Regions from separate parts of the Corynebacterium sp. TAE3-ERU30 genome, predicted to be linked through region 1. Evidence: riboswitches for the same ligand, from Rfam matches in the RefSeq annotation. Region 1 holds a riboswitch; each other region holds the start of a gene.

The links. A riboswitch is a leader RNA that binds a small molecule or an ion and turns the genes downstream of it on or off. The one in region 1 is predicted to bind thiamine pyrophosphate.
Region 2: it holds a riboswitch for thiamine pyrophosphate, as region 1 does, so the genes downstream of both, KR227_RS04120 (ECF transporter S component) here and thiC (phosphomethylpyrimidine synthase ThiC) in region 1, are expected to answer to the same signal.
Region 3: it holds a riboswitch for thiamine pyrophosphate, as region 1 does, so the genes downstream of both, KR227_RS01875 (thiamine phosphate synthase) here and thiC (phosphomethylpyrimidine synthase ThiC) in region 1, are expected to answer to the same signal.

Annotation. Positions count from the first base shown of each region.
Region 1 covers NZ_JAHUTO010000005.1:159,996-165,407, reverse strand. Annotated here, with positions in the region: gene KR227_RS10470 (O-acetylhomoserine/O-acetylserine sulfhydrylase) at 1-594, opposite strand, end outside; gene thiC (phosphomethylpyrimidine synthase ThiC) at 995-2,722, opposite strand; TPP riboswitch at 2,715-2,827, opposite strand; gene KR227_RS10460 (YwqG family protein) at 2,935-3,705, opposite strand; gene KR227_RS10455 (FAD/NAD(P)-binding protein) at 3,829-5,412, shown strand, end outside.
Region 2 covers NZ_JAHUTO010000002.1:250,960-256,371, reverse strand. Annotated here, with positions in the region: gene KR227_RS04130 (sodium-dependent transporter) at 1-1,638, opposite strand, end outside; gene KR227_RS04125 (DUF808 domain-containing protein) at 2,039-2,950, opposite strand; TPP riboswitch at 3,125-3,234, shown strand; gene KR227_RS04120 (ECF transporter S component) at 3,229-3,834, shown strand; gene KR227_RS04115 (ABC transporter ATP-binding protein) at 3,930-5,412, shown strand, end outside.
Region 3 covers NZ_JAHUTO010000001.1:413,909-419,320, reverse strand. Annotated here, with positions in the region: gene thiS (sulfur carrier protein ThiS) at 1-190, opposite strand, end outside; gene thiO (glycine oxidase ThiO) at 208-1,341, opposite strand; gene KR227_RS01875 (thiamine phosphate synthase) at 1,334-1,987, opposite strand; TPP riboswitch at 1,979-2,084, opposite strand; gene KR227_RS01870 (DUF1648 domain-containing protein) at 2,098-3,015, opposite strand; gene rplS (50S ribosomal protein L19) at 3,245-3,586, shown strand; gene lepB (signal peptidase I) at 3,786-4,679, shown strand; gene KR227_RS01855 (ribonuclease HII) at 4,699-5,340, shown strand; gene KR227_RS01850 (DUF2469 domain-containing protein) at 5,337-5,412, shown strand, end outside.

The sequences.
Region 1 (5,412 bases):
GGCTGCGGTGGCCACGGTGTTGTCCACGATCAGCGGCACCTTGTGCTCATGCGCCACCGCGGAGATGGCCGGAATGTCCAGCACATCCACCTGCGGGTTGGCGAAGGTCTCGCCGAAGAAGGCCACGGTGTTGTCCTGTGCGGCGGCCGCCCAGGAGGCGGGATCGTCCGGATCCTCCACGAAGGTGACGTCGATACCCAAGCGCGGGAGGGTGATCTGGAAGAGCGTCTCGGTTCCGCCATAGATGCGCGGGGAGGAGACGATATGGGAGCCGGCGCGGGCCAGGTTGAGGATCGCGGCGGTCTCAGCAGCCATGCCGGAGGCGAAGAGCACAGCGTGTACGCCGCCCTCGAGGGAGGCGAGGCGCTCTTCGACGGCGGCCACGGTGGGGTTGGTCAGGCGGGAATACACCGGACCAAGGTCGGAGAGATCGAAACGCGCGGCGGCATGGGCGGCGTCGTCGAATACATAGGACGAGGTGAAGTACAGCGGCAGATTGCGGGCGCCGGTATCGGAGTCCACCGGCTGGCCGGCGTGGATCGAGCGAGTAGCAAAGCCCCACTCGGCCGCGTTCTCATTGTTGTACTTAGGCATTGATGGTTCCTCTCATCATGGATATATCGGGGACCACAACGCGGGACGGTTCGAGCCATCCGCCGGAGAACACAGTATGAGACAGCTTCGCCGCGAAGGAGGAACCATAGACCGCGGCGAGCGCTTGAAAAGAAATGACTTCCCAAGAGTCCTTAAGGGAAAGCGGAGAGCGTCGAATCCTCAGCGCCCCGCGTTGCGTTGTCAGCAACCCTAACGAACCGCTCGGTCTAGAGCAAGAGCTACGCGGCCGGCATGGGCGCGGTTAGGCGCGCTGAACTGCGACGATAAGATAGACAGCTTGGTATGTGAGTTAGCTCATTTTGGGGGTGATCGGCGATATACGAGACCCCGCCCCAGCCATTGATCGGCCGGGGCGGGGCGTCGGGTGCGGGTGTGGGTTTTAGGAGGTGGCGGGGCTCAGCGGCAGGTAGACGCGCTCGCCGCGCTCGGTGAACTCATCCGACTTTTCCTGCATGCCGGCCTCGATGGCTTCAGCCGAGGTGAGGCCGTGCTCCTGGGCATAGTCGCGCACGTCCTGGCTGATCTTCATCGAGCAGAACTTCGGGCCGCACATAGAGCAGAAGTGGGCGGTCTTAGCCGGTTCAGCCGGCAGGGTCTCATCGTGGAAGTCCAGCGCCGTATCGGGATCCAGGGCCAGGGCGAATTGATCGTGCCAGCGGAACTCGAAACGGGCGGTGGACAAGGCATCATCGCGCTCCTGGGCGCGGGGATGTCCCTTGCCCAGATCCGCGGCGTGGGCGGCGATCTTATAGGTGATCACGCCCGTCTTTACGTCATCGCGGTTGGGCAGGCCCAAATGCTCCTTCGGGGTGACGTAGCAGAGCATCGCGGTGCCCGCCTGGCCGATGATGGCGGCGCCAATCGCGGAGGTGATGTGATCGTAGCCGGGGGCAATATCGGTGGTCAGCGGGCCGAGGGTATAGAAGGGGGCCTCATCGCACCAGTCCTCCTCCCAGGTGACATTTTCTGCCACCTTGTGCATGGGGATGTGGCCGGGGCCCTCGATCATCACCTGCACGCCATGATCGTGGGCGATGCGGGTGAGCTCGCCGAGAGTGCGCAGCTCGGCCAACTGGGCCTCGTCATTGGCATCGGCGATCGAGCCCGGGCGCAGGCCATCGCCGAGGGAGAAGGTGACATCATAGGCGGCGAGAATCTCGCAGAGCTCCGCGAAGTTGGTGTACAGGAAGGACTCGCGGTGCTCCTTCAAGCACCACGCCGCCATGATCGAGCCGCCGCGGCTGACGATGCCGGTGACGCGCTCGGCGGCCAGCGGAATATAGCGCAGCAGCACCCCGGCGTGCACCGTCATATAATCCACGCCCTGCTCGCACTGCTCAATGATGGTGTCGCGGTAGATCTCCCAGGTGAGCTTGGTGGGATCGCCCTTGACCTTCTCCAGGGCCTGGTAGATCGGCACGGTGCCCACCGGCACGGGGGAGTTACGCAGGATCCACTCGCGGGTCTCGTGAATATTGTCGCCGGTGGAGAGATCCATGATGGTGTCCGCGCCCCAGCGGGTGGCCCACACCATCTTCTCCACCTCCTCCGCGATGGAGCTAGTGACCGCCGAATTACCGATATTCGCATTCACCTTCACCGCGAACTTCTTGCCGATGATCATCGGCTCGATCTCGGGGTGCCTGTGATTGGCGCAGATCACTGCACGGCCCGCGGCCACCTCCTCGCGCACCTCCTCGGGGGTGAAGCCCTCGCGGTGGGCGATGAAGGTCATCTCCGGGGTGATGATCCCGGCCCGAGCCCAGGCCAGCTGGGTGCGCACCAGCGTGGTGGGCTGCGCCTCCGAGGCGGGGGCGGGGGCCGGGGTTTCCCACTGCTCGCGCAGCGGCTCGAGGCCCTTCTTCAGATCCAGCTGGGGGTTGTCCTCGGTGTAGATACCGGAGGTGTCATAGACCTCGAAATCCGTGCCGGTGGTCAGCTCGATGGCCCGCGCCGGAATGCGCATGGTGGTGGTGGAGCCATCGGTGTTGGTGTGGGTGACCTCGCGGTAGGTCTTGTGGCTGCGGTAGATGGGGCCGGTGGTCAGCTCGCCCGGTTCGGGCGCGGCACTGCGGGCCTTCTTGGCGGCAGACAGACGGGTAGTCATAAAAAATCCTTCCTACGCTGGCATGATCCAGACAGGTTCATACGGTCGACCCATGCGCTGGGTCCTCTCAGCGCGCAGCATCAGCGCACTCCCGTGGGTATGAGGTTGTATTTACTTAAGGCTATAGCACGATGGCCGCTCTGTCCTCGCTTTGGGCCATGACCCCCGCGCTACCCCTGAGTCGGCGGGGAACAGAGCACCTCAGCGCGTGGCTAGTAGCAGTCCCAGCTATAGCCGACGCGGGAGAAGTCGCGGGCCTTAAGATCCGCAGCGGAGATGAAAAACGCCCCCACGCCGGCATCGCCCCACATCACCGGCCCCTCGCTATCGATCTGCAGCAGCAGCACATCGAGCTCATCTTCTGGGGTGCGCAGGTCCGCCTGGGTGAAGAAGGGATAGCCGCCGATACGGTGCCCGCCGGCGGTGTGGCTATCGCGGAGCTGATCCACGAGCTCGTCGATATCGGCAGCATCCACCGTGATACCCAGCTCGTCTTCTGCGTCCTCCACCGCCTCCTCGAAGCGATGGTCCTCGGTGGAGATGGGCTGGCGGACGAGCTCGAAGTCCATCCCAGTGCCCTCGCTGCGAGTAAAGGGGGTGTGGGCCGCGGCGGGCAGGGTATAGGCGCTGCTGTCGACGGTGGAATCAAAGGATTCGCGGTAGATCACCCGGTGGTTATTGCGCCGGATATTGTCGAAGTCGTGCATGCCCAGCAGGTCATCGCCGCCGATGAAAAATTGCAGCAGGCCGGTGGTAGGCAGCAGATCATTAGCGGGAAGCTCGGCGAGGTTGAGCTGCGTCAGAAATACCAGCGGCTCGCCATCTTGGCCCACCGGCGCCTCTTCGCCAGGGTCCAGATAGGGCTGGCCGCCCACGGTGCTCTCGCTCAGCGTCTGCGGGGTGCCGCGCAGCTGAATCTCGATAGAGGGGAGGGTGGAGTGTTCGGTGATATGCGCGAAGAGACGCTCGGATTCGCTGCTCATGGGGTCCTTTCCGCTAGGGCGCTCGCTCAATGACTGTGGTGCGCCTCATGCTAGGGTGCCGAGGCGCCCAGCGCTAGGGAACACCTGTACGAAGTCGAGGCGGCGGCGGAATACAATGGCCCTATGGCTCGAATAGCGATCATTGGGTGTGGCCCGCGGGGATTGGCGGTGCTGGAAAGGCTGACAGCTTTCGCCGAGCAGCGCGGCGTGCAAGATCTGTGCATCGAGGTGATCGAGGAGTACGCTCCCGGCTCCGGTGCGGTGTGGAATCCCGAGCAGTCGCCGCTCATGCTCATGAATACCGCCAGTGGGGAAGTCACGGCCTTCGTGGACGAGACCGTGGAGCTCAGCGGCCCGCTCTGCACCGGCCCCACTCTCTATGAATGGGCCCATAGCGACGCCGCGGAGCCGTGGCTGGCGCTCGCCGGCGAGTGGGCACAGCAGGAAGCCGCGCAGCTTGCGGCCGCGGATCCCGCCAGCCGGCCCCTCTATGGCCTCTATCTGCAGTGGCGTTTCTCCCAGCTCAACGGCGCGGGCGTGCGGGTGCATACGCGCCGGGCCCGCCGCGTCCATCGCTTCGGGGAGGGCTGGCAGATCGACTTCGCCGATGCGGCGGAATCTATTCGCGTGGACGCCTGCGTGCTCACGCTCGGCCACATCCCCGCCCAGCTGCCACCCGATGTGCGCCAGCTCGACGAGGCGCTAGCGCAGCTCGGGATCACCAATACGCTGCACATCCACCCCGCTAATGCCGCCGACCACCTCGCGGAGCTCGAGACGCTAGAGCCCGGTGAGACGGTGCTGATTAAGGGCGTGGGGCTGTCTTTCTTTGACTATATGGCCGCCCTCACCGAAGGCCGCGGCGGCCGCTTCACCGCGGCGGGCTATGAGCCCTCGGGGCGGGAGCCGCATATCGTGGCCGGCTCCCCGAGTGGTCTGCCCTATCGCGGCAAGCGGAATCTGCTCCAGCAGTACACGCCGCAGGTGCTCACCCCGGAGGCGATCGCGGATCTCACCCCGCCGATCGATTTCATGCGCGATATTTGGCCGCTTATCACCGCCGAGGTGGAGGCCCACTATCCCGATGTGGATTGGCAAAAGATCATCGACCCCGCAGTGGACATGGGGCAGTGGCGGCAGTGGCTGCACACCTACCTCACCGAGGACGCCTCGTGGTTTGACCCGATTCGCGATACCTGGCCGGTGATTGAGCAGGCCGTGGGCGCGGGGCGGCTCTCCGCGCATAGCTACTCGGCGCACTTTAAGGACTTCTTCACTGGGGTCAATAGCGCGAATCTGCAGGGGCCGCCGCAGTTTCGTCTCGCGCAGCTCGATGCGCTTATCGACGCCGGCATCGTCACCCTGCCCGGCCCCGGCTTTTATGTGGAACCCAGTGCCCCGCAGGGCTTTGTGGGCTATTCGCGGATGAACGCCACGCAGCGCTATCACAGCCGGGTGTGTATTGAGGCCCGCCAACCCAACCCCGATGTGTCCGTGAGCGCCGATCCGCTCATGCAGCAGCTGCTGGCGGAGGAAGTGGCCATGGAGATGGTGCTGGCGGATGCAACGGGCACGGCGCCCACTGGGGCCCTGGCGATCTCGGAGGAGACGATGCGGGTGATCCACCCCGCCAATGGCCAGCCTTGGGCCAGCCTCTATGCCTTCGGGATTTCGGTGGCGGGGCTGCACTGGCCGGTGGCGGAAACC
Region 2 (5,412 bases), on a different contig from region 1:
CTTGGTGTCGGCGGTCTTGTGGAGGGTGGCCTCGGGGCCATCGTCGCCGATGCCGCGGAAGCCGAGGGAATGATCGACATCCACACCGAAGTCCGAACCGGGCGGGCCATCGAGGGCCTGGTTGCCGCGCCACGGCAGGATGGTCAGCGCCATCGAACCGATGAAGATCACGCCGATCACGCCCCAGCCGTAGATGCCCAGCTGGGCGGGGGAGTAGCCCTCATAGGGTTCGGCAATCAGGGTGGTGATCTCCTGGAAGAGGATGATCGCCAGCACCACGGGGGTGATATTGGCGACGAAGATGCGCCAAGTGTTGCCCACGCGGAAAGAGGAGACCGCATTGAGGTGCAGTGCCAGCTCATCGGTGCGGTGCAGAATCCAGTCCACCACGATGATCGCGGCGATAGCGACGGCGACAATACCGATGTTGTTGGTGAACTTATCCACGATGTCGAGGGTGACCAGACCAGAGGTGGTGGGGAAGAAGATCATGGCGATCACGGCCATGGAACCGCCCACCAGCAGCACAGCCTGCACGCGGGGAAGGTCGAACTTGTCCTGGAAGGCGCCGATGACCACCTCGAGCAGGGACTGCAGAGAGGTGATACCGGCGATCACGAGGCAGGCGAAGAACACGACGCCGAAGACCGAGCCCCAGAGCCCACCCATTTCCGAGATAACGGTGGGGAAGGCCACGAAGGCCAGGCCCGGGCCGGAGGAGGTGACCTCGTCCACGCCCACGCCCGCTTGGGTTGCCATGAAGCCCAAGGTGGCGAACACGCCGATACCGGCCAGCACCTCGAAGGAGGAGTTGGCGAAGGCGGCCACCAGGCCAGTGCCGGTGAGGTTGGAGCGCGGCTTCAGGTAGGAGGAGTAGGTGAGCATGATGCCGAAGGCCACCGAGAGCGAGAAGAAGATCTGGCCATAGGCGGAGATCCACACCGTCGGGTTGCTCAGTGCCGACCAATCGGGAGTAAAGAAGGCGTTCAGGCCGGCGGCGGCGCCGGGCAGGGTGAGCGCGTAGATCACCATGCCGATGAACATCACGGCCAGCACTGGGATCGCCCAGGTGGACAGGCGGCCAATGCCCTTATCCACGCCCAGAGCCAGCACGGCGAGGACCAGTACCCACACGACGGCGAGGACGATGGCGATCGGCCACACGAAGTTCAGGCTGTTGATGGAGGTGGCGTCGATCTGCAGGAAGTCGTTGAAGAAGTATTCCTCCGCATTATCGCCCCAGGACTTGCCGATAGAGCTAAACGCGTAGATCGCGGCCCACGCAATAATCACCGAGTAGTAGATGGTGATGAAGAAGGACACACCCACCTGGAACCAGCCGACCGGCTCGGTCCAGGACTTCAGGCGACGAAATGCCTTCGGTGCCGAGCCGCGGAAGCGGTGGCCCACGGCGAAGTCGAAGAACAGCAGCGGGATACCCGCAGTGATCAAGGCGACGATATAGGGGATGAGGAAGGCGCCACCGCCGGACTGATAGGCAACATAAGGGAAGCGCCAGATGTTTCCTAGGCCCACAGCGGAGCCGATGGCAGCGAAGAGGAACGCCTGCCGCGAGGAGAATGTTTCGCGGCTCTGGGCGACCTCGGCGCTACCTGCGGTGCTCGTGGAGGTAGACATGTCTCGGTCTCTTTTCTACTGATTCCGATGCGCCGCAGTGTGCCGCGCACCTCGCTCTCAAAGAAAGTTTCACATGGTGGGAAACTTGGTCTCACAATAACAGAGTCGGTACGGATATAAGAACAGCCTCTATAGAATTTCAGGAAAATCTAAGAAAGGCGGGGTTTCCCAGCTAGGAGGCCTGTCGAGGGCTCGCGGCTACGCTCATCTGGGGGTAGCGAGGGTCGCGCAGAGTGCTGCTGCGCGCTGCGAATCTCGGGTTGCGGGAGCAAAGAGCAGAAAAATAGGGGTCTTATATAGTAATGCCCATCAATAAAGGCGCCGCAGCGGAGACTCACCCCAGTGCGGCGCCTGCGGAGATATACCCCGCCCAAGTTGTAGTGAAGTCGTAGTGGTTGCGTTAGTGGTTGCGCTTCAGCGGCGAGAAGTGCACGGCCGTGGCCAGAATGCTGCCGATGATCGCACCGACCACGAGCGAGTAGCCGGTATTAATCAACCAGCCGAGGAAGCTGTAGTGGCCGTGGGAGAGGGAATGCATCAGGTCCTCGGGGCCACGCCATCCCAGCTCGGCGGCACCGTGGACGATAATGTGCCCGCCGACCCAGAGCATGGCGAAGGTGCCGATCACGCTGATCGCGGCCAGCACCTTCGGCATAGCGGCGACCAGTCCGCGGCCGAAGGTGGCGGCGCCGGAGTTATCGGAGGCGGCGAGCTTGAGCCCCACATCATCCATCTTCACCAGCAGCGCCACCGCGCCATAGACCAGCGCGGTCAGGCCCATGGCCACCACCACGAGCACCGCGGTGCGCACCCCGAAGGTCAGGTGGGCCACCTGGTTGAGGGAGATCACCATGATCTCCGCGCTCAAAATGAGATCGGTGGCGATGGCGCTTTTGACCAGCTGGTCCTCATCCACCGACTTATTGGCGGAGGCCGGGGTCTGTTTGCCTTCCGCGCCGGTGACCAGCTCGACTACCTTCTCCATGCCTTCGAAGCAGAGAAAGGCACCGCCGACCATCAGGATCGGGTTGAGTAGCCAGGGCACCAGCCAGCTCAATAGCAGCGCCAGCGGCAGGATCACAATGAGCTTATTAAAGAGCGAGCCCCGGGCGATCCGGAAGATCATGGGCAGCTCGCGCGAGGGCGAGACTCCGGCGACGAACTTCGGGGTCACAGCCGCATCATCGACCACCACGCCGGCGGCCTTGGTAGAGGTCTTGGCCGCGTGGAGAGCCACATCGTCAATATTCGCGGCGGCGGCCCGAGCAAGAAGGGAGACGTCGTCGAGAAGCGCTGCAAGCCCACCGGCCATGAAGAGGTCCTAACTAGATACGGGGAAAAAGAGCGGTTGCTTAGGGTGCACTAGCCCCGCTAGTGTTGCAAGAGCCGTGTACCGGCGCTGCCACTCCACAGTGTGCATGGACCAGCCTTGGCCTGTGCGTTTATCTGTGTGGGAGTCGCGCCGTTGCCTAAGCATACTAAATACTGACATTACCGCGGGTGCCCGCGCGCCATAGGCCGCGCTGGGGCTGAGAACACACCGTGTGAACCTGATCCGGGTAATTCCGGCGAGAGGGAGGGTACTTTTTCATGACATCATCAACCCAGCGCACCGCCTCGCGGTGGCGCGTCGTCGACATCGTGGTGGCCGCCGTATTGGGTGTGGCGACCGGTCTGATTTTCTGGATCTGGAATTCGGTGGGCTATGCCTGGTACACCGCCGCAGACGCACTCACCCCTGGTTTGGGCGGTATCGCCGTGGGCGTGTGGCTGCTCGGCGGCGTTCTTGGCGGGCTGGTGATTCGCAAGCCCGGCGCCGCGATTTTCGTGGAGCTGCTCGCCGCCGCCGTCTCTGCCACCTTGGGTAGCCAGTGGGGCCCGGAGACCCTGTACTCCGGTCTGGCGCAGGGAATCGGCGCAGAGCTGATCTTCCTCATTTTTGCTTATCGACGCTTCACTCCCGTCGTGGCCATGCTGGCCGGTGCCGGCGCCGCAGTTGGGGCATTCTTGCTGGAGCTGGTGCTCAGCGCCAACTACGCCAAGTCGCTGCTCTTTAATATCACCTACCTTTCCACCCTGATCGTCTCCGGTCTCTTCCTGGCGGGTCTGCTCGGCTATGTGCTGGTGCGGGCGCTCGCAGCGGCTGGCGCCTTGGATCGTTTCGCGGTAGGCCGCGAACACCGCGCTGAAGTCTAAGCTGCCCGAACCGCATCCGCCGCAGCGCGTGGGTGCGTCGCCGCCCACGGCGAGAATCTCAAGGAAAGTGGCCCATAGTGAAGCACTCACACGGTCTGTCGCAGTTCAGCGACGCCGCTGCCCCCGTGCATGTGCGGGACTATTCCTGGCGGCACGGAGGCCGAAAAAACCCGACTCTGCGCTCCATTAATCTGCAGATCGAGCAGGGTGAGCGGGTGCTCGTTTTAGGGCAGTCCGGAGCGGGCAAGTCCACGCTGCTGCACGCCATCGCCGGCGTGCTGGGCGGCGAGGATGAGGGCGATGAGCACGGCAGCATCACTGTTGCGGGGCGCTCGCCCGAGCAGGCCCGTGGCCTCGTGGGAATGGTGCTCCAAGACCCCGACTCGCAGGTCATCAGCTCGCGCGTGGGCGATGATGTCGCCTTTGGCTGCGAGAACCTCGGTGTGGAGCGCGCGGAGATCTGGCGGCGAGTACCCGAGGCACTCGAGCTGGTGGGGCTGCATCTGCCGCTGGATCATCCCACCGCAGAGCTATCTGGCGGGCAAAAACAGCGCCTCGCCTTGGCCGGGGTGATCGCGATGGGCGCGCGGGTGATTGTGCTCGACGAGCCCACCGCCAACCTCGATCCCACCGGGGTGCGCGAGGTCCGCGATGCGGTGATCGCCGTTGCCGAGCGCACCGGGGCGACACTCATCGTGGTGGAACACCGGGTAGACATCTGGCAGCAGCACCTCGATCGCACGGTGGTCGTGGGCGCTGCGGGCGATATCGCCGCCGATGGGCCCATCGACACCGTCATCGCCGAGCATGGTTCCGAACTGGCGGAGCAGGGAGTGTGGGTTCCCGGGGTGGAGCTCGACCTACCCGCCGCCCACACCGTGCCGACGAACGCCAATGCAGCACTATCCGCCACGGATCTTATGGTGGGGTGGCAGAAGAACCAGCCGGTGGCGGGGCCGCTGAACCTCAGCATTCCCGCCGGGCATTCCACCGTGATTACCGGCGATAATGGCGCCGGTAAATCGACGCTGGCGCTCAGCGTCGCCGGCCTGCTCCGGCCCGTGCGCGGGAGCGTGCGGGTGCACACACCGCAGCGCAGCGTCGATCCGCACCGCTTGCGCTCTGTCGCTTTGGCCCAAACCTTGGGCTACGTGTTTCAGGACCCCGAGCATCAATTTGTCGCCCGCACCGTGCGCGAGGAGCTGCTCGTGGGCCCGCGCGTAATTAGCGGCAATAAGCATCTGAAGGAGCATCCCCGCGTGGATGAGCTTTTAGAGCGGCTGCGGCTCGCCCACCTCGCCGAGGCCAATCCTTTTACTCTGTCCGGCGGGCAAAAACGCCGCTTGTCTGTGGCGACGGCGCTGGTTGCCGCCCCACAGGTCTTGCTGCTGGATGAGCCCACCTTTGGCCAAGACCGGCGCACCTTCACCGAATTGGTGCAGCTAATCCGCGAGCTGGCCGATGAGGGCGTGGCGATCGCCTCCATCACCCACGATCAGCTCTTTATCGACGCGCTAGGGGATCACCGCATCCACGTGGATAAGCACGCCCCCACACCCCAGGCGGGGGAGGGGGCAG
Region 3 (5,412 bases), on a different contig from region 1:
TGAGGATATCAATGGTGTGATCGGCGGAGAGCGTATGCTCGGCCCACTCCGCGGCCGGCACCACGGTGGCGTCCACGGCCACGGCGATGCCCGCGGTCTCTGCGGAGCCGGTGTGCTGCCGCACTACCTCGGCCACGGTGATCGGGGAGGAGAAGCGCTGGGGCGAATCATTGATGGTCAGGGTGAACATAGGGGTGGATGTACTCCTCACAACGTGCTGGGTCGTTCGTGCCGATAAGGATTGCAGTGCTCGAGATCCTGTGGCTCGCCGCCTTCCACGAGCTCGACCGTGCGGCGCGCCGCCCAGGAGCTGAGCAAAATACCGTGCCGGAAATAGCCGGTAGAGACGATGAGATTTCCCATGCGGGCGCGGCCCAGATAGGGCAGATCATCCGGCGAGCCGGGCCGGGCGCCGGTGGCTGCCTCGATAAGCTCGCATTCCTCCAGTCCGGGCATGATGCGGATGGCGTCGCGAAGCAAATCATAGACCGCCCCCACCTTGGGCTCTTGCAGATGATCCTCGCGGGTGCTCGCGCCAATAGCGATGGTCTGATCCACGGCGCGCGGAATGATGTAGACGGGGCGATCCTCCACGAAGCCGCGTATCACCTTGGTGCACAACGGCTGCAGGTGAGCAGGCACACGCACCCGCAGAATATCGCCGTAGACCGGGCGCAGCTGCACCGGATTGTCCCAGCCGGTGATTTCCCCCACGCCCAGCCCGGCGGCAAGAATCACCTGCTCGTTTTCCTCTACCGCATAGGTGGCGGCGCTGGTGTGCAAAGCCTGCACGCGCTCCGCGGCATCGAGATGCGTCACCGCCTCGGAATGAAGCTCCACCCCGAGCGTGCGACAGGCATCAAGCAGGGCGCGGGCGCAGACGCGAGGATAGATCTGAAAATCCCCAGGGATGCTCACCGCGCCCGTCAGGCGCGGACTCAGCGCCGGCTCCTCGCTGCGGGCCTGGCGGGTAGTGATGCGGGTGGCGCGCATCTCGAAGGCGTGTTGATAGAGCGCGAGCTCTTCCACATGCTGGCCATCGGCGTGATCGGCGGCCACCACTAGGGTGCCGGCATCATCGAATCCCAGCGGTAGCTCGGTGTGCGCGGAAAGCTCCGCCACGAGCTCCGGCCAATACCGGGCCGCATCCTTCATGAGCGGAAAGAGAGCCTCTTGGCGGTACTGCACCTCCGCCACCGGGGCCAGCATCCCGCCCGCATAATGGGTGGCCCCCGAGGCGGGGGAGGGATCGAAAAGCCGCACCTGATGGCCGCGGCGCGCAAGACTAAAAGCGGTGCTCAGGCCCACAATGCCGGCGCCAATGATCGTCACCTTAGACATGGCTCAACCCCTGCAGCACCTGCTGCACGGCCGCGCCGGGATCGGGAGCATGGTGCAGGGCGCGCACCAGCGCGACGCCGGCCACCCCGGTGGCGCCAAGATCGGCGGCATCGCTGGGCTGGACATCGCCGATGGCCACCACGGGCAGGGTGGAGAGCTCTACCAGCTCCGGATAGCCCGCTAGACCAATGGGGGCGCGACCGGAATCCTTGGTGGGGCTGGGCCGAAAAGGCCCGCAGCCGATGTAATCAATCACCTCGGCCACCTCATTCGCGGCGGCGACGAGCTCGCGGGTGCCGGTGGTCAGCCCGATGATGGCGTCGGGGCCAAGCAGGGCGCGGGCGGCGCGGACGGGGATATCGGCTTGGCCGAGGTGCACTCCCGCGATCGGCGCGCCCGCGGCACGGGCCGCCAGGGCCACATCAACGCGGTCATCGACGAGCGTGCGCGTTGTCGGTGCCACCTCGTGCACAGCGTGGGCCACGGCGCAGGAAAGATGAAAGAGATCGCGGGCAGAAATAGGCTTCGAGCGCACTTGCACGACGCCCGCGCCGGCGCGAGCGCAGCGCACCGCCGTGTCCACGACCCGCACGGGATCGTCGGCGGCGGTGACCAGATAACAGCGATAATCAACGGTGTCGCCCATAGGCATGCTTCCTTCGTCGGTGCTAACCACAGCAGGTTCTAGCGGTGTGTTCTCAGCCTCTCGCCACTGCGGCGACGAGGCACCCGCGCATGGGGATTAGTGTACGCGCTCTAGTCGCTCGCGTTGCTCGTTTCGCTCAGCCGAGCGTTGATCTCTGCGGCGATCTCTGCGGCCTGCCCCTCGGGTACCACGATGGTCGCGCGCTGCTGCTGCAGCTGCACGCGCACCGCATTGCCGGGGCCGAGGATAACGTAGAGGTCGGAGCCATTCTGGTTGATTCCATAGCCGCCACAATCCCAGAAGCCGACGTGGTCGATAGTCTCGACCTGCTGTATCTCCGAGTAGGGAAACACCATGAGTTCGGGGGAGCGGAGGATCAGGGCGGCGTCGTCAAGCTCGATGCGCGTGCGGCTGCCGAGATACGCGGTGGTGATGATGATCCCGAGGACGAAGATCATGGTGGCGGGGGAGATGAGCACCAGCAGCAGGGACGGCAGCAAGAGGAGGAGTGTTCCCCAGGGGATGCGGCGGGTGGGGTCTTCCCAGACACGGGGCGCAGACTCGACGTGCAGCGCCGCGATTGTCTGGCGGCGCACCCAGCCGTGGAGTAGTGCTGCGAGAAACACCGAGAGCAGCATCGTGATCACACCCGGCAGCCACGCCGTGTGCACCGTCGCGAGCTCTGTCTCATCGAGACCGCGTTGGGGCAGCAGGACATCGAGGAGCAGCGCCAGCATAAAACCAGAGGACAGCACCGCCGCCCCGCCGAGGCCGCATACCCGTCGCCGGACCGCTAGTCCGCCCAAGAGCAGGGCGAGGGGGCCGAAGAGCCCCGCCAGAATAAGAATCAGCGACAGTGGAGAACCAAAGTTATTGGGCGGGCCGGTCAGGCCCCAGTGTGTGGCGATGGTCGCGGGAAGCTCGGGCAGCAGCGCGAGCAGAACCCACGCCAGCCCCGGCAGCATAATTGCCAGCGGCAGCAGCAGATAGGCGATCAGGAACGGTCTACGGGGCAGCTGGGACCTCATGCCATAGAAGTATAGGAGCAAAGGGGGCTGGCGGGCGCGCCACGCATGGAGAATACGCTGTGTCGATCATTTGTTATTGCTGGCTGAGCATGGCATAATCTCGAAAGTTGTCTGCCTCATTGATGGCAGCTTCTGTCACTGTCTCGGATACGAACCAGCCGAGCGCCCCGGCACGTGGGGAAAAGCCGCTAGGTTCCTCTATTCAGCACAAGATTCAAAGGATTGTTTCATGAACATTCTCGACAAGGTAGATGCAGCATCGCTGCGCGACGATATCCCGACTTTCCGTCCCGGTGACACCGTGGACGTGCACGTGAAGATCATCGAGGGCGGCAACCAGCGCGTCCAGGTCTTCCGTGGCGTTGTGATCCGTCGCCAGGGCGGTGGCATCCGCGAGACCTTCACCGTCCGCAAGGTGTCCTTCGGCATCGGTGTGGAGCGTACCTTCCCGGTGCACTCCCCGAACATTGATCACATCGACGTGATCACCCGCGGTAAGGTCCGCCGTGCGAAGCTCTACTACCTGCGCAACCTGCGCGGTAAGGCTGCCAAGATCAAGGAGCGCCGCTAGTACTAGCGCGTCGCCTCTGACACCGGCCGTCGTCCCCCTTCGTGGTGGGCGGCGGCCGGTCTGTTTTTATCCCAGTGCCCGCAGCAGAAGGCAGCGCGGAGCAGGCCATGGGGCGGGTGCGGACTGCATTTTTTGGCTCTGCGCAGCGCCGGATTGTGGTGGCTAGGGCTGTCGCGTCCGGCTGCTAGTATTTATCCCTATGACTGAGCGCCCCGATCACGAGCTAGACGCGACCCCTTCCGACTCGCCGACGCCTCCGGCTGCGTCGAAGGATGCCGCAGCCGGCAGTTCCGCTCACTCGGATCAGCCTCAGCCCCAACACGGCGAGGACACCGCAGCAGCCACAGCCGCCGAGGACACCACCGCGGCGGACACGGCTGCCGCGGAGGACGCGGAGGATGAGGAAGACGATGGCGGCAAGCCGTGGTACATCGAGATTCCTCTCGTCATCGCCGTGACCCTGGTGATCGTCTTCGTGCTCCAGACCTTCGTGGGCCGGGTGTATCTCATTCCCTCGGCGTCGATGGAGCCCACCCTGCACGGCTGCCCCGAGTGCACGGGGGACCGCATCGTGGTGGACAAGCTCACCTATGACTTCACCAAGCCCGAACAGGGCGATGTGGTGGTGTTTAAGGGCCCGGAGTCCTGGAACCAGAACTTCGTGTCCTCCCGCTCGTCGAATACCCTCATCCGCGGCCTGCAGAATATCGGTGCGTTTGTGGGCGTGGTCGCCCCAGATGAGAATGACATGGTCAAGCGCATCGTTGCCACCGGTGGACAGACCGTGTCCTGCCAAGAAGGCGATCCCGGCGTGATGGTCGACGGCACGAAGGTGGATGATCCCTATGTGCTTGATCCCCCGACCTATCCGGTGGATAGCGCCAATGGCTCCGATGCCTGCGGTGGCGCCTACTTCGGCCCCGTCGAAGTACCGGAGGGGCACTACTTCATGATGGGCGATAACCGCACCAACTCGGCCGACTCCCGCTATCACCTCGGCGATCAGCACCAGGGCACGGTGCCCGAGGAGAACATCATCGGCAAGGTGCGCTTCATCATCCTGCCACTGTCCCGCATCGGCGGCGTCGACTAGCCCACCGCCCCACAGCAGCGTGCGGAAAAAGAAATACCTGCGCACCTACGAGGCAGAGCTCACCGCAGCCGGCCTTGGTCCAGTCGCAGGCGTTGACGAAGCGGGGAGGGGAGCCTGCGCCGGCCCGATCACCATCGCTGCGTGCGTGCTCCCCGATCGGCCCCTGCGCCCCTTAGCGGAGGTCACCGATTCCAAGAAACTCACCCCGGCCGCCCGCGCCCAGCTAGCGCCGCTGATTAAACAGCACGCCCTGGCGTGGTCAGTGATCCACATTTCCGCCGCCGATATCGATGCCCGCGGCCTGCAGCATGCCAATATTTCCGGGATGCGGCGCGCCATCTACGCCCTCGATATCGCCCCTGGATTTGTGCTTATCGACGGCTACCGCGTGCCCGGGCTCGCCCGGCCCAGCTTGCGCGTGATCAGCGGCGACGCCGCGGCGCGCTGCATCGCGGCGGCCAGCGTATTGGCCAAGCATGAACGAGACACCCTCATGCTCGAGCTCGATGAGCGCTATCCCGGCTATGGACTGGCCGGGCATAAGGGCTATGGCACGAAACTCCACATGGATGCGGTGCGCCTCAAAGGACCCAGCCCAGTTCATCGCTATAGTTACAGAAACATTCAGGAAGCTTGTAGCACGTGGAAGGAAACGCGATGAGCGCCGAAGAGCTGGAAAACTACGAAGCAGAAGTAGAGCTGAGCCTCTACCGCGAATACCGCGATGTGGTGA